4 regions of the Virgibacillus natechei genome follow, and region 2 is predicted to be linked to each of the others. Evidence: riboswitches for the same ligand, from Rfam matches in the RefSeq annotation. Region 2 holds a riboswitch; each other region holds the start of a gene.

Region 1 (7,858 bases), 910 kb from region 2:
ATTACAAAAAGCAAAGTCATTAATGGAGGTGAATAATATTGATCTTGTTAATGGATAATTATGATTCGTTCACATACAACGTTTACCAGTACTTTTCAGAGGTGCATAACGAAATCAACGTAGCCCGTAATGATCAAATTACACTGGCAGAGATTGAAGCCTTAAATCCGGAGGCTATCATAATTTCCCCAGGACCTGGTCTACCTGAAGAGTCTGGAATTTGTGTAGATATGGTTAGACATTTTCATAAAAAGATACCGATCCTTGGAATATGTTTAGGCCAGCAAATTATTGCCGAAGCATTAGGAGCCAAATTAACGAAAGCAAAACAAATCAAACACGGGAAAACATCGCTGATCACACATAACACTTCTGGGCCATTTCATAACCTACCTGATCCACTGGAGGTAATGCGTTATCACTCTTTCGTAGTTGATAGAAAATCAGTTCCAGCACAGTTGGAAGTTGTTGCTTCGTCACTCGAAGATAATGAAGTAATGGCCATCCAACATCGTGATTACCCAGTATACGGGGTGCAGTTCCATCCGGAATCGATTGGCACGGATACAGGAAAGCATATCATTCAAAATTTCGTACAGGAAATGGGAAAGGAGATCGAGGCAAAATGAAAAACTATCTTGAAAAATTGATTAATCAGGAAGACCTAACGGTGGCGGAAATGAAGGATGCAGCCAATCATTGTTTCACGGATACCATCACCGATTCTGAAATTGCTTCCTTTTTAACTGCTTTACAAGTAAAAGGAGAAACGGCGGATGAAATTGCGGGAATTGTAGAGGTGATTCGTTCCAGGTCTTCTTTTAACACGGCGCATATACCAAATGCGATGGATAATTGTGGCACTGGCGGTGATAAATCCTATAGCTTCAATATCAGTACAACTTCAGCATTTGTCATAGCCGGTGCAGGTATACCAGTTGCCAAGCACGGCAACCGCAGCATATCCAGTAAAACTGGTAGTGCAGACGTGCTCGAGCATTTAGGTGTTTCCCTGTCATTCACGAATGATCATGTAGAAGAAATGCTACATGAGAATAAGATCGCCTTTTTATTTGCACCACATGTTCATGCTGCGTTGAAGCCTTTTTCAAAGGTTCGTCAAGAGCTGGGACTGCCAACCATTTTTAATGCGATCGGACCATTAACAAACCCGGTTTCCCTTGATTCCCAGTTACTTGGTGTCTATCGTCCAGACATGGTTCAGATGCTAGCAGAGGCATTGCGTAAATTAGGCAGACGCCGTGCTATTGTGATAAACGGTGCAGGAGAAATGGATGAGGCATCATTAGCAGGTGATAACAAAATTTCCCTTCTTGACCAAGGAAACATAACTACCTTCACCCTACATCCTGAAGAGGTAGGATTGCCAACCTATCCAAATGAGCAAATTCGCGGTGGCGACGCGATAGATAACGCAACGATTTTACAAAACGTACTAAACGGTCAAAAAGACGCTTATTATGATACGGTTCTTTTGAATGCAGGTTTGGGACTGTACGCCAATGGAAGTGCGGAAACGATTAAGGCTGGGATAGAATTAGCAAGAGAAAGTATTGAATCAGGTGCTGCCATGGAAAGGTTACAATATTTAATTGAGTACAGTAGAAAAATTCCAAGTGAGGTGATGTAAGTGACCATTTTAGATAAAATTTTAGCGGAAAAAGAAAAAGAGGTTTCTCTGCTTCTTAATCAAACGTTTGATCAAGTCTCATTTAACAGACCAACAACCTTCAAGGAAAAGGTAGCAGCATCAGACAAGATAAACGTTATTTCTGAAATAAAACGTTCCTCCCCATCCAAAGGAGAAATTAATATGGGAGTCAACCCAGTAGAACAAGCGAAAAAGTACGAAGCTTCAGGTGCTGCTGCCATTTCTATATTGACCGATAAACCTTTCTTTAATGGGTCGATGGATGACTTACGCGCGATTCGGCAAGCAGTTGATTTACCGATTTTATGCAAGGATTTTATGATTGACCCGGTTCAGATTGATCAGGCTAAGGCATCTGGTGCCACCATTATTTTATTAATTGTTGCCGCCTTATCGGATGAAAATTTTAAAAAACTTTATCGTTATGCATTAAGCCAAGATTTAGAGGTACTTTGTGAAGTGCATAATGAAGAAGAAATGGAACGGGCACTTGAGGTGAATCCAGAGATTATCGGAATAAATAATCGAAATTTAAAAACATTTGAAGTTGATCTGATGACAACCAATAATTTAGCATCTATGGTAACAAATCCGAATACAATCCTTGTCAGTGAAAGTGGGATTAAAACAAAACAAGATGTAATACGTGTCAGCGAAGCTGGTGCAGATGCCATTCTAGTTGGTGAAACATTGATGCGTGCGGATAATCTAACAGAAACCTTTCAGGATCTAAAGGTACCAACCCCTGAAAAAGGGGTGAGATAGAACGTGCTGGTGAAAATTTGTGGGATTAAAACAGAAGAGGCAGCTCAGACCGCAGTAAATGCTGGCGCTGACTTTATCGGATTTGTTTTTGCACCAAGTAAACGCGAAATCACAGCCGAAGATGCTGCTACCATTGCTCAGTCGATCCCCCCTTCCGTTAAAAAAGTTGGTGTTTTTGTAAATGAAACAATCGAGACAATGACGGAGATCGCAACACTTGTTGGTTTAGATTTCATTCAGCTTCACGGGGATGAGACTCCAGAATTGGCTGAACAGCTTCCATTCAAAATTATTAAAGCATTTCCAGCCGAGCCTGAACATTTTTCAGCAATGCATACGTATCCGAGTGATTTTTATCTTCTCGATAGTCCTTTTGGGAAAAACCGCGGAGGCAACGGAACTGTATTTGACTGGGATGTAACGCGCAATCTATCCATTGATCGAGCAAAAATTATGTTAGCTGGTGGGTTAACACCTGAAAACATCCAACAGGCAAGGAAGCAAGTTAACCCTGGCTGCGTTGATGTTTCTAGCGGCGTCGAAACAAACGGCGAAAAGGATCCTAAAAAGATCATGAATTTTATCCGATTAGCAAAAAGCACACGAAAGGATGAGTCAATTGACAACATACACAATGCCTGACAAAACAGGAAAATACGGTGATTTCGGCGGGCGGTTTGTCCCGGAATTATTAATGCCGGCCGTAATTGAGTTGGAAAAAGCATATGACGAGGCAAAGAATGATCCTGAATTTATTGACGAACTAAATTATTACCTTAAACAGTATGTAGGTCGTGAAACACCGCTTTACTATGCTGAAAAACTTTCGAAAAAAATAGGTGGACCGCAAATTTATTTAAAGCGCGAGGACTTAAACCATACCGGTGCACACAAAATTAATAACACAGTCGGCCAAGCCCTTCTAACACGAAGAATGGGGAAGAAAAAAGTGGTCGCTGAAACAGGTGCAGGACAGCACGGGGTAGCGACCGCCACAGTCTGTGCACTACTGGATCTCGATTGTGTCGTTTTTATGGGTGAGGAGGACATTCGTCGCCAGAAATTGAATGTTTTTCGAATGGAATTATTAGGAGCTGAAGTCCGAAGTGTTTCGCATGGCAGTGGAACCTTAAAAGATGCAGTCAACGAAGCCTTACGCTACTGGGTAAGTCATGTGAATGACACCCACTATATTATAGGTTCCGTCGTTGGCCCACATCCTTTTCCAAAAATAGTTCGTGACTTTCAATCTGTGATTGGCGAGGAAACAAAAAAACAAATTGTTGATCAGACGAGCGCGTTACCGAATGCCATTGTTGCCTGTGTGGGTGGGGGCAGTAATGCGATGGGAATGTTTTATCCATTTATTCAGGACCAAAATGTAAAGCTATTCGGTGTTGAGGCTGGTGGGGAAGGTTTGGAAACTGGTAACCATGCTGCTACATTATCTCATGGTACGACAGGTATATTACATGGGACATTAAGCCATTTATTACAGGACAACGATGGCCAAATTAAAGAGGCGTTCTCCATTTCAGCAGGTCTCGACTATCCAGGTGTTGGCCCTGAGCATAGTCATTTACACCAAACAGATCGTGTGACATACACATCGATAACAGATGAAGTAGCATTAAATGCATTACAGGAATTATCCAAATCAGAAGGAATTATCCCAGCACTAGAAAGCGCACATGCCGTGGCTTATGCCATGAAATTCGCTGAAGAAATGAAACAAGATCAGACATTGGTCATTTGCTTGTCCGGCCGTGGTGATAAAGATGTTGAACAAGTAAAAGACAGATTGGAGGAAAAATAATATGGGGAAATCAAAAATAGATCAATCCTTTCAGGAAAAACAAGCAGCTAATGAGAAATTATTTGTCCCTTACATTATGGCTGGTGATGGTGGACTCGATCGTTTAGAAGAACGGATTCAGTTTTTACAGGAATGTGGTGTGGCAGCAATTGAGCTTGGCATCCCCTTTTCCGATCCAGTTGCAGACGGCCCAACCATTCAGGAAGCAGGGATTCGCGCATTGGAAAATGGAACAACACTTATGTCCATACTCAAGAAATTGCAGGATTTTAAAGAAAATCGTTCTGTTCCTATTATCTTAATGACGTATTTAAATCCGATCGTAGCATATGGTACAGAAAAATTTGCTGTTGATTGCAGGGAATCCGGTGTTGACGGTGTGATTATTCCCGACTTGCCGTTAGAGGAGGAATCGATTCTAGCTGGACACTTACAGGAAAATTCGATTGCTTTTATTCGACTTGCAGCAATGACAAGTCCGAAAGAGCGTTTGGTCGAACTAGCAAAACGATCGGAAGGGTTCCTCTATGCTGTTTCTGTTACGGGAACAACGGGAGCTCGCACGGTACATGACGCAATGGTAGAAGATTACCTGCAGATGCTGAAGGAGCACAGTTCCGTCCCTGTCTTGGCAGGATTCGGGGTCTCAGATATCCAACAAGCCCGTGATCTCAGTTCCTATTGTGATGGTGTGATCGTTGGAAGCAAGATTGTAGATTTATTACACAAAGGAAAAACCGATGAAATTAAAGACTTGATACATGGGAGTTTAAAGCTTGAAATCAACCATTAATTCTTTAGAGGAAAAGAAATACGACTTAGCCTCGTTTTCAGCCAATTCCCTTTGTTCAACAAAACAAAATAAACAGTTATTTCCTTTACAATTGGAAGTATTTCCTATACGCTAAGTATAGAAATTGTATATAACGATGAGCACTAGGGGTGCTGTAAAAGTAGCTGAGAAGAACTGAATAGTTCTGACCCTTTGTACCCGAAATAGATAATACTAGCGTGGGGATGTGCGTTTTTTTGTATATTCATATATGTTTAGGAATAAACATACAAACAGACTGCATTTCTTAAGGGATGTAGTCTGTTTTTTTTAACATTAAAACCATGTATTTCAATCGGAACAGTATACAATATTAGACGAATTCCCCCTAAGGGCTCATTACGTTAATTTCTAGCTTGTTTATAAAAATTTTTTTTATAATCGGAGGTGATTTTTTGGAAAAAGAATGGGGTTTTTTGAATACCGGGTTCCACAATGCAGCAGTTAATATGGCATTGGATGAAGCTTTATTAAATTGGCATAGCAAAGGAGAAATTCCACCCACATTACGGCTTTATGGATGGAAAGTACCCAGTTTAACCGTTGGCCATTTTCAAAAGGCAGAGAAATCGATTGATTTTAATGCTCTGGAGAAACACGGTTGTCAATACGTCCGTCGGCTAACTGGAGGAAGTGCTGTATTACATGACAATGAACTTACATATAGTCTTGTCATTTCTGAACAGGACCCTTCCCTTCCAAAGTCGGTAAAAGAAGCCTACTATGTGTTATCAAAAGGTGTTCTGGAGGGGTATAAAAATTTAGGTATCCAAGCCGATTATGCCATACCGGAAAAGAAAAGGAATAAGGACAGAACAGCTATCTGCTTTGAAAAGCCAGCATCTTATGAAATGGTCGTTGATGGCAAGAAAATCTCTGGTAACGCACAAACAAGGAAAAAAGGTGTCCTTCTGCAACATGGTTCCATTCCTATGAGTATTGACGCAGAGATGTTATTTGACATGTTCCTTTTCCCTTCTGAAGCGATAAAACAACGAAAGCGTGAATCCTTTGAAAAAAAGGCTATTACCATTGATCAGCTAACGAACCAAAAGCATACGTATGACATGATGACAGTAGCTTTCAAAGAAGGTTTTCGAACAGGGTTAGATATTGAGCTAAACCCCATAGAGCTATCGAAAAGCCAGTGGGAAGAAGTATACCATTTAGCGAATACAAAATATGATTCATCGTTATGGAATAATAAATCGAAGGAGCGTGTTATAAGTGGCAGAACAAGCAACGTATATACGTAAACCGAAATGGCTGAAGACGAAGATTAACACCAATGAATCATACAGAGAGCTTAAGCACCTGATGCGGGACAAGAAATTAAATACCGTTTGTGAAGAAGCACGATGCCCAAATATCTATGAGTGCTGGAGCGAACGACAAACGGCTACATTTATGATTTTAGGCGATACATGTACGCGTGGTTGCCGCTTTTGTGCAGTGAAAACAGGATTGCCAAATGAACTCGACTGGGGAGAACCGAAACGAGTTGCTGAATCTGTTGCCATTATGGGGTTAAAGCATACGGTGATTACAGCAGTTGCACGCGATGACTTGAAAGATGGCGGTGCAGCAGTTTTTGCTGAAACAGTCCGACAAATTCGCACCCAAAATCCTGGATCCACCATTGAAATCTTACCTTCTGATATGAAGGGCGATTATGAGAGTCTGCATACACTAATGGATAGCGGACCAGACATATTTAACCACAACATTGAAACCGTACGGCGTTTGACAAAAAAAGTTAGAGCAATAGCGATGTATGACCGTTCATTACAGCTTTTACAGCGTGTGAAAGAGATCGCTCCAGATACACCTACGAAATCAAGCATTATGGTTGGGCTTGGTGAAACAAAGGAAGAACTAATTCAAGCAATGGATGATTTATTAGCTCACGATGTAGACATTGTAACAATCGGTCAATATTTACAACCAACAAAAAAACACTTACCGGTCGAGCGTTATTACCATCCAGATGAGTTTGAAGAACTAAAACAAATTGCATTAGAAATGGGATTTCGCCATTGTGAAGCCGGCCCGTTTGTACGCTCCTCGTACCATGCGGATGAGCAAGTAACCCAAGCATCCGCACAGCGTAGAATTGATTATATGAAAGGCGTAGAAGACCAGGAAAATACAGAAGTTAAATTTAACTTTTAAAAAGCGAAGGTCCCTTATCGAGGTTTACATCTTGATAAGGAATCGTCATCTATTACAGGCTCTTTTTGTAAGTATTGTTGTTTTTACATTTTCGGAGTTGATATAAAAGACGACGCAGTGACAATTCTCTTTCGTGACGCTGCCTCTCGTTCTAATGATGGTTGGTGCTTGGATTCGCTACGGCAGAATACTCCGCTTTCCGTGGGCACGGCCTCAGCCTCCTCGCGGAAGATCGCCGCTGCGGGGTCTTCGGTCACGTGCTGGGGCTGCGCGTAAATGCTCGCCCCACCGAAAACCATTGTTCCCACAGGAGTCTACGTATTCTGCCTTCGCTGATCTGAGGCATTCTGGTTATCGATTTGTTGTAGCCCATGAAATTAACGTTTTTGATTAGTTCTTCTCACATGAAGAAAACGGTTAGAAGCCGCGGAAGACGCGAGACTCCTCAAAAATACAAACACCGATTTTTTCATGGGATATAATGCTGCCGAAGTTTTCTAAAAAGTTACAATGAACAATACCAGCGAAGGAAATACACGGAGACTCCTGCGGGAACAGTGGCCAAAGTGAGACCCCGCAGAACGGAGTTCGAGAAGGCTCA
Region 2 (7,858 bases):
ACAGCCATGGTATCACTTGCACACTCGATCGCTTGGGAGAATTTGTATCCGAACGAGAAGAGGCTACTGAAGCGAAAGAGGGATGCATCAATCTCTTAGAAAAAATAAAATCAGAAAATTTAAATTGTCATGTGTCGATAAAGTTAACCCAATTAGGATTAGATATTGACGAGAATTTTTGCGTGAACAATATGCAAGAAATTTTGCAGGTTGCGAATGCATACAATATATTTATTAATATTGATATGGAGGACTATGCGCGTTATGAACAAACCTTCGATGTCCTTCATATTTTAAGAAAAGAATATGATAATATTGGCACGGTGATACAGTCCTATCTTCATCGCACAGAATCAGATTTGGATCAATTACAGGATGTACGACTTAGATTGGTGAAGGGGGCTTATAAAGAAAGCGAAAAAGTTGCTTATCAAGATAAAAAGAAGATCGACCGTAATTTCATCCAGTTGGCTAAAACAAGGCTACTTGGGCGAACTTTCACCTCGATTGCAACGCATGATCACCATTTAATTGAGGAATTAATAGATTTTATCCGTGCCAACAATATTGATCAAGAGATGTTCGAATTTCAGATGCTCTATGGCTTTAGAAATGATATGCAATATAGTTTGGCAGAGGAAGGCTACAATTTCTGTACGTATATACCATTTGGCATAGACTGGTTTGGGTATTTTATGCGCCGAATGGCAGAGCGTCCGCAAAACATTAATTTGGTTATGAAGGACACACTTTATACGAAAGATAACAAGCTGAAGAAAAAGCCGGTTATAGCTGGTGGAGTTGCTGCTATCTTGTTCGTGTTGTTGTTATGGAAAAGGAAAAAGAATAAATGAGAAAATGAGAGGATTGAATGTTAGCAAAGAATAACCCTAGGTGTGCTCTCGGGCAAAACCTAGGGTTAAACTATATATATACATAGATCGCAATAGGTTGCTTTACATTTATAGCACCTATACACGATTGTTGGTATTTCTAGGTCTGGTATTAGGATATATTTGGCATATTGGGAACGTCGGTAAACTTTTAACTGGTAAAATATCATACTCTAAAATGTGTAAAGTATAAGGAAAGTATTCCATTAATCTGTTATCATGGATAGTGATAATGAATAGAATTATAGGGGGTTAACTTTTGGATGATAAAGGAAACATGAGTCAGCAACAAATAGAAAAATTTAAAAAGCTCGGTAGTCGTTTCGGCATTATTGTTGGGATACTGATCTTTCTTCTCGTAGTCGGAGTTATTGGGTTTCAATGGATTGTCGATTATATATGGATGGATTCGCTTGATTTCGGTAACGTGTATACTACCATTTTAGGCAGTAAAGTAATGCTTGGAGTAGTTGGTTTTATCTTATTTTCGGTAGTTACTTATTTCACGCTATTTTGGATAAGAAGGTCCTATACGAAACATTTTGATTCGCATCAACTGCCACCTATTATTCTGAAACGGAAAATAATGAATGCTTTGCTTTTGGGAGTTGCGATTATTGCCGGAGCACTTGGAAGTTTAATTGTGCAAGGAGTTGGCTGGGAACCTGCCTTGAAACTTTTAAACTATGCTTCATTTGGACAAACAGATCCGTATTTTAATATGGATATATCATTCTATATGTTTGTACTTCCATTCTTAGAGTTTATTGTATATCTATTACTAGGTTTGGGAATCTTTTTCCTCATTGTGGAAGTTGGAGCGTATTCCGTTTTTAATATGTACAGAATGAGTCGTTCAGCTCAACTGCATATGGGAATAACGCTAGGTATCATTGGGGTACTTTTGGCTTTTAATCACTTACTTGAGCCATATGGAACATTGTTGACGAATCAGGTAAACGTTTTTCAGCAGAGTGTCGTGCACGGATTAAGTTACACGGATAATTTAATTAACATACCAAGTTCTTATATATTGGCAGGAGTTGCAATTATCGGTACTGTTTGGGTGATTGTTGCTTTAGTAAGAGGGAAGCTTAATTCGATGCTAATTCCAATTGTGGCGTATGTCGTATTAGTAATTGCGGGGCAACTCGTATCTGCTGGTGTTCAGAATTTTGTCGTCTCACCAAATGAATTTTCCCAGGAAGAACAATATTTGGAGCATAACCTTAACTTTACGCAGGCTGCTTATGATCTAGATAATATAGAAGAAAGAGAAAATCCAGGGAATGATTCGTTGGATGAGGAAATGATAGAACGCAATGAATTGACGATGGATAATGTGCGGGTTAATGATTCTAGGCCGCTGCTTGATGTATATAATCAATTGCAGACATTCCGTACGTATTATCAGTTTAATGATGTTGATATTGATCGGTATGAAATTGATGGTGAATATGAACAAGTCTTTATCGGTGCAAGAGAATTAAGTACGGAAGATTTACCTGAACAAGCACAGACATGGTTGAATCAAACGTTGAGATACACGCATGGATACGGGGTTACAATGAGCCATGTTAATGAGATAACGTCACAAGGTCAACCGGAATATATGCTGCAAAACGTTCCACCAGAAGGGGACCTGGATATAACTCGTCCACAGATTTACTTTGGGGAAGAGGATTATGGAAATGTAATTGTTAATAGTGAAGTCGATGAATTCGATTATCCTTCAGGTGACGAAAACATGACCAGTCGCTACGAAGAAGAAGCGGGAATCCAGCTAAATGGAATGAATAGACTGCTGTTTTCATTGAATGAGGGTTCTTTCCGTATGTTAGTTTCCGATCAGGTGACTGGAGATAGCCAGTTTCTTGCAACAAGGAATATTATGGATCGTGTCAATCGAATTGCACCGTTTTTCGAATATGATCAAGACCCGTATATCTTTGTCAGAGATGACGGAAGTCTTGCCTGGATGCTCGATGCTTATTTAACGGCAGAAAGCTATCCGTATTCGGAGGGTTATGACGGCAATAATAATTACATTAGAAATTCAGTTAAAGTAACGATTGATGCATATACCGGTGAGGTCGATTTCTATATAGCGAATCCGGATGACCCACTATTACAAACATATCACAATATGTTCCCGGAACTTTTTACAGAGGAAATTCCACAGGATGTACAGGCCCACTTCCGTTATCCTGAGAGACTCTTTACCATTCAGGCCTCGATGTACGGGACTTATCATATGTCTGATCTAGAAGTATTCTATAATCGAGAAGATGTCTGGGAGTTCCCGACAGAGCTATACTTTGATGAAGATATTGAGATGGAGCCGTATTATGTTACGATGGAACTGCCTGAGTATGAGGAGGAAGAATTTATTCTGATGATGCCATTCACACCTCGAAACCGTCAGAATATGATTGCCTGGATGGGCGTGCGTAATGACGGGGAACATTATGGTGAAAAGTTTGTATATAATTTCCCTAAACAGAAAAACGTATATGGTCCACAGCAAATTGAAAATCGTATTAATCAAGATAGTAGGATTTCTCAAGAGTTGAACCTCTGGGCACAAGGTGGTTCAGAAGTTATACGTGGAAACTTGCTTGCTCTTCCGATTGAGGACACGGTCATGTATGTAGAGCCAATCTATATTGAGTCTTCCAATGAAACCTCACTGCCTGAAGTGAAACAGGTTGTCCTTGCTTATGAGGATCACATTGTCATGGAAGAAACATTTGATCAGTCTTTAGAACAAATGCTGACACTCATTGATCCTGAAACCGAGGTTGATGAGGATCAAATAGATGAGGAAATCGAAGAATCAGAAGAGCCGACAGGGCCATCTATAGAATTAGAAGAGGAATTAGAAGAGTTTTCAGGTCTGTTTAATGATTATCAAAATGCACTATCTGAAGGAAATTGGAATGAAGCTGCAGAAATTATGACAGAGCTTGAAACCAAAATAAATGAATCAGAATAATTATTTCATAAAGAAGAAGTGCTCCATTAAATTGGAGTACTTCTTTTTTGCTTTTCAGATAGGATAGAAAATAGCCCTACTTTTCAAGTTCTATTTCAATATCAATCTCTTCTCCTATATCTTCCCAGTCCTCATTGGATGCACCACTGAAAATCAAACGAATCGATTCAATATCTTCTGCTTTGGAATTTTCTAGAATATAAAAGGACGATCCAGATTTCGTGACCGGACCGATGAATTCACCATCAATATGCTCGCTAAAGAACATATCAGGTTCTAATTGCTCACCGGTATTCGTAGTCAAAGTAGCTTGTGATGCATAAAATATAGTATCCTCTTCCCTTGTATTTTCAACTTCCATGTCTACTTGGATATATTCCAGTTCCTCTGTGATCTATGAATCTTTGTATGTATATGCTTGCTTTCTTTTATTAAGTGTGCCTATACTAGTATTTAGAAACTGAATATATAAGTAATTCGACTAGGGGAGCATCTAAATGCTGAGAGATTAATTCGACCCTTTGAACCTGATCTAGATAACACTAGCGTAGGGAAGTGGAACTGGCAATTTTTTGGTGAATATTACTGTTGCTAAACCCATTCCTATTATACTAGTGATGGGTTTTTTGTTATATTTGCTCTCTTACTCAAAAGAGGTGAGACCATTCTAAATCGATTCTTTAAAGCAGTCTAATTATAAACACGTTCTCAATAGAAAGGGGAATATATGATGAGCAACTTATTTACGGATCAATTGTGGAAAAGAGTAGAACCAATTTGGAATTCTTACTTGGAACATCCTTTTGTTAAAGGTATTGGTGAAGGATGGTTAGATCACGATAAATTTAAGCATTGGTTGAAACAGGACTATGTCTACTTGATCGAGTACTCCCGTTTATTTGCCTTAGGAAGTGCCAAAGCGGACGATTTAAAAACAATGACAGCATTTGCGAAGCTTCTGTATGGTACGCTGGATATGGAAATGGAATTGCATCGTGAATATGCTAGTAAATTTGGTATTTCAAATGATGAGCTTGAAGCAACTAGGCTGGGATCTACTACAACGGCGTATACCAGTTATATGTTGAATGTATCTCAGCGTGGTGGAGTTGAAAATGTTGTGGCATCCGTACTTGCGTGTGCATGGAGTTATAACTTTATAGGAAAGGAACTTGCAAAATGGCCAGGAGCATTAGATCATGAATTTTTTGGTCGTTGGGTGAAAATGTATTCTTCTGATGAATTCACAAAAATAGCCGAGGATTGTAAGCATCTGATAAATGAAATAACGAAAGGTAAACCGGAACGTGAATTAGCTATGTTAGAAGATATTGTGGTCAAAACAAGTTTATTTGAATATATGTTCTGGGATATGGCAGAAAGTAAAGAGGATTGGCCAATTAATTTATAAGAGGATGTTCAAAAAGTCCGGTAAAAATGACACATCGAATTTCTTCGTTGGCTTGCTTTTCCGTTGTTCACGTATTAATTGCATACGTTCCACTACTCAAAGCTACGCCGCCTTGAACTTCTCGGTCCTTTTTATCCTCCTTTTTGAACACGCATTATAAGTAAAAGTAAATCTAAACGTCTCAAAATATCCTTTCGTAAAAACATAAAACCTACTTGACTTATCGGAATAATTAATATAGAGTGTATATTATAACTTAATAATCTTATCAAGAGAAGCTGAGGGAGATGGCCCTATGACGCTTCAGCAACCTCTGACATTGTCAGGAAGGTGCTAATTCCACCAGGAGAAATCCTTGGGAGATAAGAGCGGATAAATTAACAATCAAAAGCCCTCTTTTCTCAAAAAAAGAAAAGGGGGTTTTTTAAGTTTTCAGCTCATTAAAGACAGGATAATCTTATAGAAAATAAAACAAGAAAGGATGATCACCATGGGTGAAATTGTTGTATTATCGGGAAGTCCTTCAGAATTTTCCCGTTCCGATCATGTGCTTAAATATTTAGGAACCTTACTTAAACAGGAGAATTTTTCAGTGACACATATTTCGATCAAGGATGTGCCACAAGAAGATTTATTTTTAGGAAAGTTTGACAGCCCTGTTATTCAAGATATAGCCACGTCAATCCAAAATGCTAGAGGAGTCATCGTGGGAACGCCAGTATACAAGGGAGCTTATTCAGGCGTCCTTAAAGCATTACTGGATATTCTGCCGGAAGATGTGCTCAAGCACACACCAGTGTTGCCACTAATGACAGGTGGAAGTCCCTCTCATTTACTGGCAATTGAGTATACATTGAAACCAGTATTAGCGACATTAAAGGGGCAGAACTTGAAAGGGCTCTATTTACTTGATAGTCAAATTGATAAATATAAGGAACATCCTATTGTTGATGAGGAAATCTTACAGCGAACGAAAAAGCAACTTTTTTATCTTATCGAATTAGTAAATAATCAAGCTAGTCTTGTTTCGATTTCGAAGTAACAATCGAAAAATTAAAGGAGGCATATAGATGGTAAAAAAGAGAATTTACCTGAATGCATTTGATATGAATACGCCTGGACATCAGTCACCTGGGTTATGGACCCACCCAGATGATGAGTCTTATCGTTATAAGGATAGTGATTACTGGATAGAACTGGCTAAAATTTTAGAAAAAGGTCGGTTTGATGCGATTTTTCTTGCGGATGTGTTGGGAACGTATGATGTGTATAACGGATCAAGGGATGCAGCTGTTAGTCAAGGGGCACAGGCTCCGGTCAATGATCCGTCACTCGTTGTTCCATTAATGGCAGCAGTAACGAAGCACCTTGGCTTTGGTGTGACAGCTTCTGTCACGCATGAGCACCCCTATACATTTGCTCGTCGTATAACGACATTGGATCATTTAACAAAGGGGCGTACCGGGTGGAACATTGTTACTTCTTATTTAAAAAGTGCAGCAATCAATATGGGATTTGCGGATCAAGTTAAACATGATGAGCGATATGATATAGCTGCAGAATATTTAGAGGTTGTCTATAAGCTTTGGGAAGAAAGCTGGGAACACGATGCTGTTAAGGTGGATAAAGAAAAGGGTATTTATTCAGATCCTGACAAGGTTCATGATATCAACCACGATGGAAAATACTTTAAAGTTCCAGGTGCACACTTAAGCGAGCCCTCTCCACAGCGCACACCTGTTATTTATCAAGCAGGGGCATCTGCGAAAGGTCGTGCATTTGCAGCTAAAAATGCGGAATGTGTGTTCATCGGTGCACCAACGATTTCCGCAACGAAAGATACGGTTGATAAATTGCATGCTGATATCGAGAAAGCTGGAAGATCACCAGAAGAAGTGAAAATCCTTACGATGTTCACACCAATAGTCGGACAAACGGAAGAAGAAGCGAACCGTAAATTTAATGATTATAAAAATCACATCAGCCAGGAAGGGGCATTTGCCCTATTTGGTGGATGGACCGGTATTGATCTATCCGAATACGACAAGGAAGAAAATTTACGCTATGTAGAGAGTGATGCGATTCAGTCTGCAGTAGAAAATCTCACGAAAATAGATCCTGATAAACCATCAACCGCAGAAGACATTAAAGATTTTGTAGGGATTGGCGGAATGGGTCCTTATACCGTTGGGTCACCAGAACAAGTAGCTGATACGATGGAATCGTGGGTTAATGAAGCTGGAGTTGATGGTTTTAATATTGCATATGCAGTGACTCCAGGAACCTTTAAGGACTTTGTTGAATATGTAGTACCAATTCTTCAGGATAGAGGATTGGTTCAAAAAGAATATGAAGGAACAACACTAAGAGATAGTTTATTTAGTCAAGGAGATCAATTGCCGGCACATCACCCTGGAAAAAATACGAAAGGCGTGCTGGTAACCTAATATTTTCTAAAAAACACGAACACGAAAGGAAAAGGACCTGTACCACATAATCAGTGGGCAGGTTCTTTTTTATCTTCTAAGCGTGGAGATTTGACATCGAACCAATAAAACC
Region 3 (7,858 bases), 960 kb from region 2:
AACATAGGAGGAAAAGCGTGGAATCAAAGAAAAAGGAAAAGTTGGATTGGACAGTTTTTATAGTAAGTGGCGGTTTTTTAATCTTATTTATAATATTATCTTTTATCAACAGTGACATGGTAGGGAACGGAATTACAACGTTATTTGATTATTCCGCTAAATTTTTTGGTGGATATTGGCAACTGTTATTGTTGGGTAATTTCTTCATTGGATTGTTTTTAGCCTTTTCAAAGTACGGAAAAGTTCGTTTAGGAAAACAGGACAAACCTAAATATAGTAATTTTCGTTGGGTTGCTATGATTTTAGTTACCTTATTGGCGAGTGGTGGTGTGTTTTGGGCAGCATCAGAGCCGATGTATCATTATATGGATACTCCTCCTTTACTCGGTGGTGGGGAATTTAATAATATAGACGGAGCATTCGCGTATTCCTTTATGCATTGGGGATTCTTAGCATGGGCCATTTTGGGGACATTAGCTGTAATTGTTATGATGTATGTACATTATAATAAAGGATATCCTCTACGCCCAAGAGGTTTATTATATCCTCTATTTGGTGAAAAAATTTATCATAGAAGTGTGCTGGGATCCTCGGCTGATATTTTTTCTATTATAGCGACGGTGGCTGGTACATTAGGTCCGCTTGGGTTTCTAGGATTACAGATATCCTATGGGCTTAATCATTTATTTGGTTTGCCGGATAGTTTAATGATGAGTATAGTTGTTGTAATGATACTTGTTTTAGTAGCAGCAATATCAGCTGCAACAGGTGTAGATAGAGGGATTCTAACACTCAGCCGCTATAATGTTGGGTTTACCATTTTTCTAGCAATGGTCGTACTTCTTGTTGGACCTACCATGTTTATTATGGATGCGTTCATCGGTGGTACCGGATTCCACTTGCAAAACTTCTTCACGATGAGTTTATTTCGCGGTGATGAAGCATGGCTAGGTGCATGGACTATATTTTTCTGGGGTTGGTTTATCGGTTATGCGCCGATGTTGATCGTATTTATTAGTAGAATTTCTCGTGGGAGAACGATTAGAGAGTTAGTGATTGGTGTATCAATTGCAGCTCCATTAGTTAATAACTTTTGGTTCTCCGTTGTAGGAGGAACAGGGGTGTTCTTTGAAAGAGAAAATCCAGGTTCAGTCTCAAATGCTTTGAATGAAGGTGGTATGCCTGCAGCTGTTATGGCAATCACGGACCAACTACCAATGGGTATGTTATTCGGGATAGGGTTTCTCCTTGTATCTGTTATCTTTGTTGCAACAACTGCAGATACTATGTCTTATACAGTTGCCGCTACTTTAACGGGTAATGATCAACCGAAAAGGTGGTTGCGTGTATTCTGGACGTTGATATTCGGTCTCACTACCGTGATGATTCTTACAATTGGTGAAGATAGTATTGCATCGATTCAGAATTCAATTGTTATAACGGCCGTCCCCGTGTCCCTGTTATTGTTGCCTCCGTTATGGAGTGCACCAAAAATAGCACGCAAGATGGCAATAGAACAAGGCCTTATCTGGCAGCGAGAAATTAATAAAAAAGTAAATAAATAATAGAACAGTAAGGGTCTTCGTTTCCTGACATATTCAGGAAATGAAGGCCCTTCATACTTTTTAGCAGATAAGAAACCACCATCTATTATGAAAATGTAACACAAGGATAGACGGTTATTTAAAATGGTGTGTAAAAAGCGCTCTAAGTCCGAGGTGAGTAAGGGCGAGAGCGAAAACAATCATAACAATTGCTCCTACTATCTCAAAGAAGCTTGCTACACTATCGGTAATAAAACTTATCTCAGCCAGGTTTGTTAATCCAAATCCAGCCAAAAAAGTAGCTAAATATAATAAAGCTAACTGATACATACGATATCCCTCCTTCTCTTTATTTTATGAAGGAAGAGGATACGGGTGATTGTATGGTTGTCTATTTAACTTAATTTAAGGCTAAGCACTGGATTTATAGAGCATTAAAAGCACTGAAAGGACTCAATTCTTTCCAAATCGATTCCGTAATAGGTCCATCTATTACCGTGCCAGCGATAACCTGCAATGGAGGTTCTGCCAACAAAGGTCGGATAAAACCAAAAAGCATCCCGCTGTAACCAGACATAGGTGAAGCGATACATGCATCCACGGATTCCTCCAGGATCTACTGCAAAGGTTTGAAATTGCGATTGTTCTGGAATGAAAGCGGGTGGTGGAATAGTTGGTGCAGCACCAGTTTGTTCGCCACCTGGAAATGGCGCTGGGCCACCAGGGTAGCCTCCAGGTGCGCCTGGAAAAGGTCCACCTGTACCAGGAGCCCCGCCAGGTCCAAATAATTGATTCCACATAAACTGTGATAGGTTAAATTGCCTCTCGTTATAATACGGTGGTGGCTTATCATACATTATTTATTTCCTCCCTTGATTAAATCATTCACTATAATATATGGGTGATTGTTACAGGTGGGAATGATTTTAGAAGATTGGGCGGTATTTTATTAGATTTCTTCTGTATTAAACTTTTCACCGTATTTAATTCATAATTAGAGGCGAAAAAATATACCTTTTTCGCCTCGTGAAGAACATATGGAATTCAGGTTGTAGTTAGGCGCTATAATGCTCTAACTGCTTCTTTAGTATTCTTTGCTTTGGTTATTGCTGATATAACAGAAACGCCGTCTGCTCCAGCTTTAATCACAGAATTTGCATTATCTGTGGTGATCCCGCCGATTCCTACTATTGGTAAGTCGGGAAACTGTTTTCTTAATGCTGTCATCCACTCTACTCCCACAGTTGCTTTAGCATCAGCTTTTGAGTTGGTTGCAAAAACAGGTCCTGCGCCTATGTAATCGATGATGGAAATAGGGCTTTTAGCAACTTCGTCAGCATTTGATAAAGAGAGTCCGATAATTTTATCCGGAAAATGCTTGCGAATTTCTTCTACTGAGCTATCATCCTGTCCGACGTGGATGCCATCAGCATGTAATAAACACGCTAAGTCAACATCATCATTAACGATAAAGGGAATATTATGCTGCCTGCACACTTCACGTAGTCGTTTACCTAACTCCAATTTTGCATCACCCGTTAACGAACCTTCACCTTTTTCACGGAACTGAAAGGCTGTTATTCCCGAATTGGCTGCGGATTCTAGTATTTGTACTGGATCTTGATCACAATTTTGACTGCCCATAATAAAGTATTTACGCAAGCTTTGTCTTAATGGAGGCATCATTTATTTACTCCTTTCGAGTGCTTCGGTCTCTAGTGAGAGTGCATCAATGAATCGGGGGATAAAGGTTCCGGAACCTGCTACTTCTTCATGGGAAGCAGCGAATTCAGCAGCTAATCCGTAAAATTCAATTGCTGCTAATGCCTGTTCTTCAATAGAGTACCTAGTTGTTAAGCAAGCAGTTAGGATAGACCCCAACAAACATCCCGCTCCTGTTACCTTTGCCAAAATGGAATGACCTGTTTTATTACGAATTATTTTTCCTCCTATACAAATGAGGTCTGTTTTCCCGGTAACGATTGCAGTAGTGTCATAGTCTGCTGCCACTTTTGCAGCAATCCCTTCAGTATCCTCACCACCGAGCGAATCAACACCTTTTGTTTCCCAAGGAATTTGAACAAGGTGGGCCATTTCACCAGCGTTTCCTTTGATTACAGTAGGTTTCACTTCTTGTACGATTTCTTTCATAGCAGATGTGCGAAATGATGTAGCTGGTACTCCTACAGGATCGAGTACTACTGGGATTTCTTTCTCGTTTGCAGCTTTTCCTGCAGCAATCATTGCGGGAAGCTCCACGGGTGTTAGAGTGCCAATATTAAGCAGAACGCCGTCCGCAATCGACGCTATTTCATCAGCCTCTTCTTCAGATTTTGCCATAATAGGAGCGCCGCCAAAGGAGAGTAGACCATTAGCGGTGAAATTCATGACCACTTGATTTGTTAGATGATGAATCAATGGATTATTTTCCCGTACTTCCTGAATAATGTTTGGATTCATCGTTTCACCCTTTCTTCTCGGCTTGCCCAATGATTGGTAGGCCCATTTCCAGAGCCAATTGAAAAGGAATGCTTAATAGCAGCTGTTACAAAATGTTTTGCTTTTTCAACTGCTTTTTGTAAAGGTAATCCTTGGCTTAAATAAGCAGTGATTGCAGCTGAATACGTGCATCCCGTTCCATGTGTGTTTGTTGTATCGATTCGTTTAGAAGAAAACGTGTGCATGGATGTCCCGTCATATAAAAAATCAACAGCATCACCTTTTAAGTGTCCACCTTTAATAAGGGCACCGTTAGCACCAAAATTCACCACGATTTGCTCAGCTGCTTGTTTCATATCATCGGTTGTATCAATTTTATCTCCAGTAATATATTCTGCTTCTGGGATATTTGGTGTGACCAAAGTGGTTAATGGTAAAAGCTTTTCGCGTAAATAAAGGCGTGCTTTTTCTTCGATTAATGGATCACCACTTGTAGCAACCATGACAGGATCCATTACATAAGGGGCATCAAGTTTTGGGATTTTTTCTGCAATTACCTTCATCATGTCAATATGTGCAATCATTCCTGTTTTAAATGCGTGAACTGGTATATCCGTAATCACGGATTCCAACTGTTGCTCAATCATTTGAATAGGAAGGTGGTGTACATCTTGAACGCCAGTTGTATTTTGAGCAACAACGGTTGTAATGACCGACATGCCATAGCTTTTGAGTTCCTGAAATGTTTTTAAGTCTGCTTGGATACCAGCTCCTCCGCTGGGGTCAGTGCCGGCAATAGTAAGTACGGATGGAACTTGAGTCATCTGTAAACCGCCTCCTCGTTTTCTATTCTTAAATCATCTGTAAATGTCATGGAAAGTCCTCCTCCTAATAAGTTAGGAAAGTAGGTGCCAATCTGACCACCTGACTGGCAGCGGCCGAGTTTTCTAATTGCATAGGAAACTATAGAATTTAAATGCTATGGATAACTTAGTTATCGAAATAGCCACGTCCAGCTCCAGCGCCCAGCAACTAGCGCGACTTCCTTCACCTCCGTACGATAAAGAAGACTTGCCGATTGGCTCTGCCAGAGGCTTAGTCGCACTTATACCCTGTGGGTGAAAAGAAGACTTGCCGATTGGCTCTGCCAGAGGCTTAGTCGCACTTATACCCTTGTGGTGAAAGTCAACATTGGCTTACTTGTCTTAAGGAAGGCCGACTAAAACCGGGCTTGCGCTCAGGCGTCGGCATACCCCTATGAAGGGGCATGTTTCCTTTATCTCCTCCGGCTCAGTCCAGTCCGTACGTTGCTAAACGGGCGCTTGCGCTTTGTTCTTATATGCGTACTAAACTTTGATATTTAACCTTTGATATGATAAACCAACCGATAAACGCACCGGTAATACTACTGACAAGAAATGCTGGCATAAAGGCGAAGGCACCAACAGAGCTTCCCATCAGTAGTTGTGCAAATGGTACAGCAAATAGGGAGCCAATAACCCCGCTTCCAAATGCTTCGCCAAATACAGCCCATGCTTTTTTGCCGATTTTTTTATAGAGGTAGCCAGCTAAAAATGCTCCGACCATACCGCCTGGAAACGCGAGTAATGTTCCGAGACCCAGCATATTCCGGAGTACACTAATCATAAAAGCAATGACGACTGCAGGACCTGGACCAAGCATTACGGCAGCCATGACGTTGACCGCATGCTGAACAGGGTATGCTCGTGCCACTCCAGCGGGAAACCATAATAATTGTGCAGTAATGGTTCCAATTGCTACAAAAACAGCCATCGTTGTTAATAAACGCGTTCGATTCAATATTCTCCTCCTTTCATAGGGAAACCAAAAAAGCCAGATCCGCTGAGGGACCTGACTGTGACTATGAAAATAGATTAGACGTATCATCGCATCGCCTAACTACTTCCCTCCGCTGGTGTTAACCAGATCAGGTCTATAAGAGTCAGAAAGTAAACGTACTTTCCTCTCAGCCCCCGTGATTATTGGGCACCCCTAGTAGTAATTGTTTATTATTAGATTCACTCATTAGCATAACAAATAGCTGGATGGTTGTCATGGGTAAAGTTAAAATCTTTACATTATTTTGTAAAACATATCATGATATAGAAACTATTTTCTATAAATAAATGATTGATCAAACGTTTGATTAATACTATTTTAATTCCATATCTAAAAATGCATAAAAGTCAGCCCATTCATCAATAACTTTGGATGTTGGTTTACCGAGTCCATGTCCCGCTTTTGCTTCGAGACGAAGGATGACTGTTGAATCCTTATCCGCTTTCTCGAGTAATGTGGCAGCGAACTTTTTTGCATGAGCTGGTAAAACTCGATCATCACTTTCTGCTGTTGTTATGAGAATAGGTGGATACTTTTGTCCGTTCTTTATATTATGCAATGGCGAATAAGCATATAAGAATGGAAAATGTTCTGGTTTCTCTGGATTTCCAAACTCGGGTATCCAATAACGACCGATTGTGAATTTATGGTAACGTAGCATGTCTATTACAGGAACCGTGCAGATGACAGCACCAAATAGATCAGGCCTTTGTAGCATACAAGCTGCGACTAACAGACCTCCATTTGAGCCACCCATAATGGAGAGTTTCTTTTGATTGGTATATTTCGTTTCAATTAACCATTCGCCAGCAGCGATAAAGTCATCAAAGACATTTTGTTTGTTCTCAAGCATTCCAGCTTTATGCCATTTTTCCCCGTACTCATTTCCACCGCGCAGGTTAGCTACAGCATAAATCCCGCCCTTTTCCAACCATCGTAAAATTGCAGGATTAAAAGAAGGAGTTCTGCTAATATTAAAGCCACCATACCCATTTAGAATAACTGGATTTTCGCTATCCAATTTAATGTCATTATGATGTGTAAGGAACATTGGGATCTTTGACCCATCCTTTGAGGTATAGAAGACTTGCTCTGTTTGAAAATCAGTCGTATCCACAGGTAGGGTTGATTCAGCGAATACAGTAACGTCTGGATCGTCCATTTCATAATGATAAATGATTGTTGGACTTAAGAAAGAAGTCATGCCAAAATAAATTTCATCTGTTTCTTTATGGCACGTCATCTCCGTTAATGAACCGATTATCGGTAATTTAATTTGATATAAATAGGTTCCATTTTGATTATAGACGTGTAATTGATGATGAGCATCATGAAGGAGTACAACGATGAACTTTCCGTTTATAAATTTCACGGAATCCATGACATCATCTTGTTCTGGTAGGACTTCCTGCCAATTCTGAGGTTCAGGGTGATCCAGATCAATTGCAATAACCCTACCATTCGGGCTATCTAGGTCTGTTTGAAAGTAAAAGATTCTACCTTCGTTTGTAATGTATTGGTATCCTGCATTTTGATCATCGAGCAGACGCATAAATTCCACCTTTGAATCAATAGCTTTAACAAACACTCTATTTTCTGAAGCGGTTCCTTGAAATACGTGTAGACAGAGATGTTTTTCATCATCGCTTATCATTGGTGAGAACATTAGCTCTTTTTCGTCTGGTTGTTCGTGAACTAAAGGGTCATCATCTTGACTAGTTCCGAGCTTATGAAAATAAACGGCATTGTAATTGCTTTCATCTTCTTTTTCGACACTTCCTGGCTCGGGGAAACGACTATAGAAAAATCCAGAATGATCTGGTGCCCATGCAATGGCTGTAAATTTTACATAGCGAATATGATCTTCCAAGTCTTGTCCACTCTGAATATCCCTTACATGAATTTGCTGCCAATCACTTCCATGTAAGGAGGTGGCATAGGCAATATACGCTCCATCATTACTAAAAGCGTAGTTCGTCATTGCAATTGTTCCGTCCTCACTAAGTGTGTTAGGG
Region 4 (7,858 bases), 920 kb from region 2:
CCTCCATAGCCAAAACCACCAAAGCCACCTTGACGACCAAGTGGCTGCAAATATACATTATGCTCATCAACGTGACAAATAACCCCTCTATGAGTTACTCCAGTACGCGTTTTAATTTCAACAGCTCTTCCTCTATATTGTTGGCATAGTCCATAATAATGTCCAGCTGACATTCATTCACCCCCGTATCTTTATGAAGCATACGACAGTATATGTACTTCCTGTATTATCGTAATGGACAATTGCATTAGTTATTGGTGAAAAATTATTCTAGAGAATACTTCAAACATATTTTCCATTTTTTAATTCCAAGGCGCCAAATTTGGGATAGTGTCCATATCACTAATTGAATCATCTACATATATTACTAACAAATGAACATATGGAGGTGTTTTATTAATGAGTGGAGCTGTTGCAGGAGCAGGCTATGGTGGAGGCTTCGCCTTTGTCGTAGTATTGTTTATCCTATTAATTATTGTTGGTGCTTCTTTCGGTGGTTACGGATATTAAGAACTGAGTTAAATAAAAAATAATGTTAGGAGTGTTTCTATGTTTGGATATGGCGGCTACGGAGCTGGATATGGTGCTGGTGCCTGCGGGCACGGATATGGCGCACCTGGTGCCGGTGCTGGCGGCGGTGGATTTGCGTTAATCGTCGTACTATTTATTCTCCTCATAATCGTAGGTGCGGCTTGGTTTTAAATTTCACTAAAAACTAACTTGATTCGCAAAATAATAAGCCTAAAAGTTTTCAAGCTGTCGAGTATCTCGGCAGCTTGTTAATTTAGTAGAGATATTTTATCACTATTTCCCGGGAAATGACGAAATATAATTCCGTACATATTTACTTTCCGCGTTTTTTCTTTGCTTCATCATATTCCTCTTGCGTTATCTCCCCTTTTTCGAGTCTTTTTTTCAAAACATGAAGCGAATCTCTTGGAGGAGCTTGAGATTTACCTGCTCTAAAACGAGTTAAAATGACGATCATAATGATTAGAATTATGACGGACAAGATAATACGTATTACAGATTCTGTCAGCATTTTATCACCTCTTTATTACAATTACCTTTTACACTTGTTTTTAATCATACGGTTAGGCATCGTTTAACTGGTAGATCGACTAAACAGGATTTTCGTGAAAAAGAAATCTTTTTTGCGTTTGACGTTTTTCACGGGACGTTTCCTTTCCTCTGCCATTCCATACTAGCATGTCCTGTACGTCTATCCTTACTAAATGAGGTTTTATTTTATGCTTACTTAAGATTGTGCAATTAATTATCTGTTGAATGATCGACGGAATAGGTGGACACTTATGTTATATTTATAAGAAAGATAACGGTGTACATTATTCCCATAGTTAAATAACGCAAATAAATGAGGTGGCTTTTTTGAATAAAATAAATAAACGAGTAAAGAGTGCAATCTATGTACGTCATTTTGAATCCATATTTAAGTGCCCTACCTGTGGTTCATCTATGAAGGTTTCTGAATCAAAAAGTTTAACCTGCTCACGTAATCATACATTTGATTTTACCAAGCAAGGATATCTCAACTTAGCAACAAACCAAATGAAAACAAAATATAGTAGGGAGCTTTTCGAAGCTCGAAGAAAGCTTATGACAGAAGCTGACTTTTTTGACCCTCTAATTCAGTTTATTTCCACTGTGATAAATGAACACAGTGGAAATAAAAAAGATGAAATAGCTGTGCTCGATACCGGTTGCGGAGAAGGCTCACATCTTAGTACCATCTGTGATAGGCTGAGCTCTGATTTTAAAAAGGAAGTCATGGGAGTAGGTATTGATATTTCGAAAGAAGGTATTTTGACAGCTGCCAAGAACTATTCAGATAAAATCTGGTCCGTTGCTGATCTAACAAACACACCGTTTCAAAACGGTACTTTTGATGTTATTCTTAATATCTTATCACCTTCAAATTATGAAGAATTCAATAGACTTTTAAATACGAATGGGTTAGTCGTAAAGGTAGTCCCTCAAAGTGATTACTTAAAAGAATTAAGAGAGGGTCTTTTTGATGATCCAGAAAAACAGCGTTATACGAATGCTGAAACTGTTAAACGTTTTAATGAGAATTTCCATTTTGTAGATCACTCAAGGCTACGCTATACCGTGAATCTAGATAACCCATTTATTCAGGCACTCGTTCAAATGACGCCTTTATCATGGGCAGCTACAAACGAGCAAGTAAATTCATTTTTAGAAAAGGACTCTGCTGAAATAACCGTTGACCTGGATATTCTAATTGGTAAAAAAACATAAAGTTATGAAACAAGTCTAGTGATCATGGCTTTAACAATAAAACCATCTATGTTAAAATAGACATATAAACTAAATAAGCAATAGTGGCACTAGGGGAGCTATATATGGCTGAGAAGAACTGCATGGTTCTGACCCTCTTACCCGAACTGGATAATACCAGCGTGGGGAAGTGTAGTCGAACTTTGGGTATAATTAACTTTATATGACAAACCATACAAACCGACTGCATTCCTCTGAGAGTGCAGTTTTTTTATTTCTGATTTTAACTTGGGGCCACGACCATTGCGAAAAAGGAGCGTTTCATATGACGAATCAATCTTGTAACGATAGTAACATTGCAGGAGTTAGCTTTTCGCTTCACCCAATGAGTGACAATTTTATCCAAATTATCGAAGGTGCCTTAAATGAAGTAGACACATCTAAAGTTTGGATGAATACAGACGACGTAACGACCACTGTACGTGGAAAACTTATTCACGTATTTGACGTGACAAAAGCAATCTTCACACATGCAGCAAAAACAGGAGAGCATATTGCATTCCAAGCCACCTATTCATTAGGATGTCCTGGTGATTCTTCAGGAGATGTTTATATGTCAGAAGATGAAAGTCCTGTTAACCGTGATCAGATAAAAAATACCAAACAACCTGTTGCAGCAAAATTTTCACTTTACCCACTAGGTGGTGGAAATTATATGGACATTATCTATGACCAAATTGAAGCAATGAAAGAGCATGTTACTGTCTCATCAGCACATTACTCTACTCACCTCAATGGAGAAGCCATTTCAATATTTAATGGGTTAGAGCAAGTTTTTCAGACAACTGTTGAAGCAGGTTCCAGTCATACGGTTATGACCGTTTCTATCTCAGCAAACAGCCCTAGCCATAAATAAGAACTAACAAATAAGCCAGTCACGAATCGATAAAACACGAGGAGTGACTGGCTTTAAACTTGGAGTATCTTGTAAAGGAAGGGATGTGGTCATAATACAATACCGCCTTTTCTCTTTGACAAGTAACTATTAGCTATATCTACTTACTCCATCACAATACTTAAAAACATCTTTCCAATATTAATCATTGCTCGTTCATCTACATTAAACCTTGGGTGATGATGCGGATACGTAGCGTCAATCTCCGAGTTTCTGCCACCTACTGTGAAATATACACCTGGTATTTCCTTTTGATAGAATGCGAAATCCTCACTTCCCATCATTGGATCAATGCGATTCAAATTTTCTTCACCAACTAGTACAGCGGCTTTTTCTTGCACATTTTTTGCTGTTACAGGATCGTTCCAAATCGATGGGCAATCTTTTACATACTCGTATTCAACCGTAGCACCAGCCGCTTCACAGGTGGATTTCACAATTTGTTCCATAGCTTTTTCTATAATAGCCCGAGAATCCTCATCAAACGTACGTACTGTCCCTTTAATGACTGCAGTGTCAGGAATAACATTGGTCGCATCACCACTAATAAAAGAACCGACTGTCACAGCGGCAGAACGCTGTGGGCTCACCCTTCGACTAACAATTTGCTGCAGGTTCACAACTAATTGACTGCCTGTTACTAACGGGTCCACCGTCTGATGCGGTTCAGAGCCATGTCCACCCTTTCCATGAATTTTAATAAAGAAGTCATCCTGTGCTGTGGAGTTATACCCTTCTTTCACCTTAACTGTGCCAAATTCTTCTGAAGCCATGACATGCGCACCATAGATAACATCAACACCATCCAGACATCCATCCTCGATCATCAACTTTGCTCCACCAGGTGTTGCTTCTTCGCCAAATTGATGGATGAACACGACTGTCCCTGGAATTTCCGCTTTCACTCCCGTTAAAACTTTTGCTACACCAAGCAGGGTTGCCGTATGCACATCGTGACCACAAGCATGCATAACTCCAGGAATCCGTGACTTATACGCTAGATCATTCTCTTCCTGAATAGGGAGCGCATCAAAGTCTGCACGTAAGGCTATCGTTTTGCCAGGCTTCCCACCTTTTAGCGTTCCGACTACACCTCTTTCACCTACTCCCGTTCTCACTTCTACTCCTAAATTCTTTAAATAAGCAGCAATTTTTTCTGGCGTATTTACTTCCTGATGTGAAAGTTCTGGATACATGTGAAGATCTCTCCGAAATTCCACTAATTCAGGATATATTTCCTGTAATTTACTATATAAATGTTCCAACATATTCTCCTCCTACCAAATGAACATATGAACAACAGTTACAAATATTGCTCCCAACACATACCAAATTACAATTAATGGCCAAACCCATTTCACCCACTTAACCCATGATATTTTAGCAAGGGCTAACGCAGCCATCAGAACACCAGCCGTTGGTGTTAAGATATTGGAAATACCATCACCAAATTGGAAGGCTAATACAGCTGTCTGCCTGTCAACACCTACCAAATCTCCAAGTGGAGCCATAATTGGCATACTAAGCGCAGCCTGCCCACTTCCAGAAGGTACTACAAAGTTTAATAGGCTTTGGGTCACGAGCATCCCCATAGCTGTTAATCCTGTCGGCAATCCGGAAACTAGTGAAGATATTCCGTATAAAATGGTGTCGATGGTATTTGTGTCTTCCAGTACAACTAAAATCCCATAAGCAAAACCAACTACAAGAGCTCCTAAGACCAGTTCTTCGCACCCTTTCAGAAATGATGTCGCAATTTCATTCACTCTCATTTTAGCGATAAGCCCGATGACAATACCCATTAAGAAAAATAATCCTGCAATTTCTCTCATATACCAGCCTTCGATGGTAACACCTAGTGCCAGACCAATTATCGTTAAAATCAAAACACCAATAATGGCCCCCTGTCTCTTTGTCATAGCGGCTTGATCAGCTAAACTTTGTTTGACGTCTCTTCGCTGATCCTCTTCATAAACCATACTTTTTAAAGGATCTTTTTTAACTTTTCTTGCATACCTCATAACATACAAAATACTTACAGATAGAAAAACAACAAAAAAAACAGCCCTGATTCCCATCCCTGAAAAGGTTGGTAAACCAGCAATTCCTTGTGCTACTCCTACTGTAAATGGGTTCATAAACGCTGCCGTAAAACCGGCATATACACCGATAAGCACCATCGCCGTTCCTACCATGGAATCAAAACCAACCATCATAGCGATTGGTATCAATATGATGATAAAAGGAATGGTTTCTTCAGCCATACCAAAAGTTGCTCCGCCTATCGCGAAGGCTGTCATCGTTATCGGAATTAAAAACAATTCCTTCCCAGCCAACTTCCTCGATAAGGAACCAAACGCACTCGTTAAAGCATTGGTTGCATTCATAATTCCGAATGCCCCACCAACAATAAAGATGAAGAAAATAATTTCTGCACCTTCAACCATCCCCGCATGAATGGATTGAAATATCTCAAAAAAACCAATCGGTTCAGATTCTACTTCACCATATGTACCGTCAACGACCGTTTCCACGCCATCTTCGGTTGTCTCTCTTTCGTATTCTCCTGCTGGTATAAAATAAGTAAAAACGGATGCAATCAAAATAATACAAAATAAAATAACAAATACGTGAGGAAATTCAATTTTTTTCTTAGATGTGTCTTCTTTATTCATCGTTGTAATCTTCCTCCTTATCTCTAAACTAACCTTTTTCTTCAAGGTTATTCGAAAACGTTTAACACGGAAATATTATATCTAAACCACTACCGTAAAGCAATTACCTTTTGTAAAAAGTGTTTGCAGAGGTTGTTCAAAAAGTCCGGTAAAAATGACACGCACTTGCATGCAATTTCAGATCTAACTTCCTGAATCCCTGCCACTTAACAACCTTGTGGTCTATTTGAAGTGCCAGGTGCTAATTTTCTAAAGCTTATAACCAATATTCCTATTAAATGAGAATATATCAAATACCCAAATCTTGTAATTTTCATAGACAACAACACAATCAAATTATGTTACGCACCATAATATAAAATAAATAGTTGAAGAAGGCAGGTGAAATAAATATGGACGATTCATCTAAACAGAAGGCAGTCCCAGAAAAGGTAGTGCAACTAATGGTTGATGATATATTTAGAAAGAATGGTGTTAAACCTGAACAAGTTAAAAAAAATATCTCAGATGAACAGAAACAAATGCTTAAAGAGATGGTCGACGATTTAAAAACACAGGTTGAACAATTCAGTGAAAAACAGAAAAATACGAATCAATCAAGTGAATAAAGGTCTATTAAAGAAAACACCTATCTAATAGGTGTTTTCTTTATTTTTGGAAAAAGTAGCGATTCTAGTTAATGTGTACAGTCTTATAATAGTTAAATCCATAGATTATTGTATAACGAAAGAAAGGAGTGTTCATTAATATGGCGTCATATAAACCATCCAAAACTAATTATCCCAATAGATACCTTACCCTTTACTATGAAGGACAGAAGGAATGTTGTCATGATTTTAAAGTAAGAGACTGCAATAAATGCAGTACAGACTGCGAAACGTGCAAGAAACAGCACCATCATGATCACGATCATGCCAGTCCGTCTAGTAGACCATTGAATCAATATGAAACATTTACTAGTAACCAAGACGCAACAGTTGTTCAAGAAGCAGATCAATATTCTTTTATGGAGCAAGAGTCCGCTGAAATGATTTGGGTAAAAGAATCTTGCAACATCAAAGTCGATACAACAGACACACAAGTTGGAGTCTCCCTTCAAGCAGGTTTACAGTTGGCTATCACGTTAGTTATTAATCTTACAGTTGCTGATTCTAACCAGGGGGAAGCTGTATCACAAGAGCTCGTAGAGTATTTTAATGCGGAACAAGTAAATAAGCAGAAAATTTTCATCTATAACTCCAAAGATATTAATATATCGACGACAGACACCGACTTAGCAGTCAATGTTCAAGCTCTTCTGCAATTACTAATCGCATTGGTAGTTATGATTGATGTTTTATAAAAGAAAACTTCATTCCGTGGGGGATTGGTTCTCCCCCACTACCCGTTAAAAATGCGGTAAATAAAAATGAAAGAGGTGACTAGATTTGAGTAATACTACAAAATGGCGTGCTTTAGACCACTGCGATGATGTTAGAAATGTACAAAGTGATGCGGCTGCCATTCAAGATGGAGGACAGTCCGTATCGGAGCAGCAAATATCAAATGAATGGATTATTATCAAGGATTCCGAGGGAGTCGATGTTACAAGTACGGATACACAAGCAGCTGTTTCCTTACAAGTTGGTATTCAAGCAGCTATCGAAGCTATCATTAATATTAGCATCGGTAGTGGTGATGAATCCGAGGGGGTCACTCAAGACCTTAGACAAATTGCCAGAACAAGACAAGTAAATCATCAAAAAACAATTATAGAACAATCACAGAATGTTGAGATCAGCACAGTGAATACGGACGTAATCGTTAATATCCAATTATTAATCCAGGTTCTCGTTGCAATTGTTGTTAGCCTAGACATTCTTTAAAGAGAAGGGAATTCAGGAAATGTAATAAGATGAGATATATTTTCTATTCGTATATCTCATCTCACATTTTAACGTTAGCTCTTACCTGATTATCCCAGTCTCTA

What was found. Region 2 has a riboswitch for thiamine pyrophosphate ahead of tenA (thiaminase II). Riboswitches for the same ligand answer to the same signal wherever they lie in the genome.
Region 1: linked by a shared signal. The riboswitch ahead of OLD84_RS03300 (lipoate--protein ligase family protein) and the one ahead of tenA (thiaminase II) in region 2 are both predicted to bind thiamine pyrophosphate.
Region 3: linked by a shared signal. The riboswitch ahead of thiW (energy coupling factor transporter S component ThiW) and the one ahead of tenA (thiaminase II) in region 2 are both predicted to bind thiamine pyrophosphate.
Region 4: linked by a shared signal. The riboswitch ahead of OLD84_RS03235 (YkoF family thiamine/hydroxymethylpyrimidine-binding protein) and the one ahead of tenA (thiaminase II) in region 2 are both predicted to bind thiamine pyrophosphate.

What each region holds. Positions count from the first base shown of each region.
Region 1 covers NZ_CP110224.1:569,670-577,527, reverse strand. The annotation lists gene trpE (anthranilate synthase component I) at 1-58, shown strand, start outside; gene OLD84_RS03330 (anthranilate synthase component II) at 39-629, shown strand; gene trpD (anthranilate phosphoribosyltransferase) at 626-1,651, shown strand; gene trpC (indole-3-glycerol phosphate synthase TrpC) at 1,652-2,437, shown strand; gene OLD84_RS03315 (phosphoribosylanthranilate isomerase) at 2,441-3,079, shown strand; gene trpB (tryptophan synthase subunit beta) at 3,057-4,253, shown strand; gene trpA (tryptophan synthase subunit alpha) at 4,255-5,046, shown strand; TPP riboswitch at 5,182-5,288, shown strand; gene OLD84_RS03300 (lipoate--protein ligase family protein) at 5,481-6,341, shown strand; gene lipA (lipoyl synthase) at 6,313-7,257, shown strand.
Region 2 covers NZ_CP110224.1:1,481,431-1,489,288, forward strand. The annotation lists gene OLD84_RS07785 (proline dehydrogenase family protein) at 1-854, shown strand, start outside; gene OLD84_RS07790 (UPF0182 family membrane protein) at 1,171-3,888, shown strand; gene OLD84_RS07795 (hypothetical protein) at 3,965-4,249, opposite strand; TPP riboswitch at 4,362-4,459, shown strand; gene tenA (thiaminase II) at 4,619-5,299, shown strand; SAM riboswitch class I at 5,562-5,668, shown strand; gene ssuE (NADPH-dependent FMN reductase) at 5,790-6,341, shown strand; gene OLD84_RS07810 (LLM class flavin-dependent oxidoreductase) at 6,370-7,746, shown strand.
Region 3 covers NZ_CP110224.1:518,901-526,758, forward strand. The annotation lists gene OLD84_RS02990 (BCCT family transporter) at 18-1,565, shown strand; gene OLD84_RS02995 (hypothetical protein) at 1,680-1,874, opposite strand; gene OLD84_RS03000 (hypothetical protein) at 1,979-2,401, opposite strand; gene thiE (thiamine phosphate synthase) at 2,607-3,230, opposite strand; gene thiM (hydroxyethylthiazole kinase) at 3,231-4,004, opposite strand; gene thiD (bifunctional hydroxymethylpyrimidine kinase/phosphomethylpyrimidine kinase) at 4,001-4,807, opposite strand; gene thiW (energy coupling factor transporter S component ThiW) at 5,319-5,804, opposite strand; TPP riboswitch at 5,892-6,008, opposite strand; gene OLD84_RS03025 (prolyl oligopeptidase family serine peptidase) at 6,157-7,858, opposite strand, start outside.
Region 4 covers NZ_CP110224.1:557,391-565,248, reverse strand. The annotation lists gene OLD84_RS03260 (hypothetical protein) at 1-173, opposite strand, end outside; gene OLD84_RS03255 (YjcZ family sporulation protein) at 400-510, shown strand; gene OLD84_RS03250 (YjcZ family sporulation protein) at 550-702, shown strand; gene OLD84_RS03245 (SHOCT domain-containing protein) at 845-1,042, opposite strand; gene OLD84_RS03240 (putative RNA methyltransferase) at 1,390-2,280, shown strand; TPP riboswitch at 2,362-2,465, shown strand; gene OLD84_RS03235 (YkoF family thiamine/hydroxymethylpyrimidine-binding protein) at 2,585-3,175, shown strand; gene OLD84_RS03230 (M20 metallopeptidase family protein) at 3,319-4,482, opposite strand; gene OLD84_RS03225 (YfcC family protein) at 4,492-5,889, opposite strand; gene OLD84_RS03220 (spore coat protein) at 6,282-6,497, shown strand; gene OLD84_RS03215 (spore coat protein) at 6,638-7,231, shown strand; gene OLD84_RS03210 (spore coat protein) at 7,317-7,754, shown strand.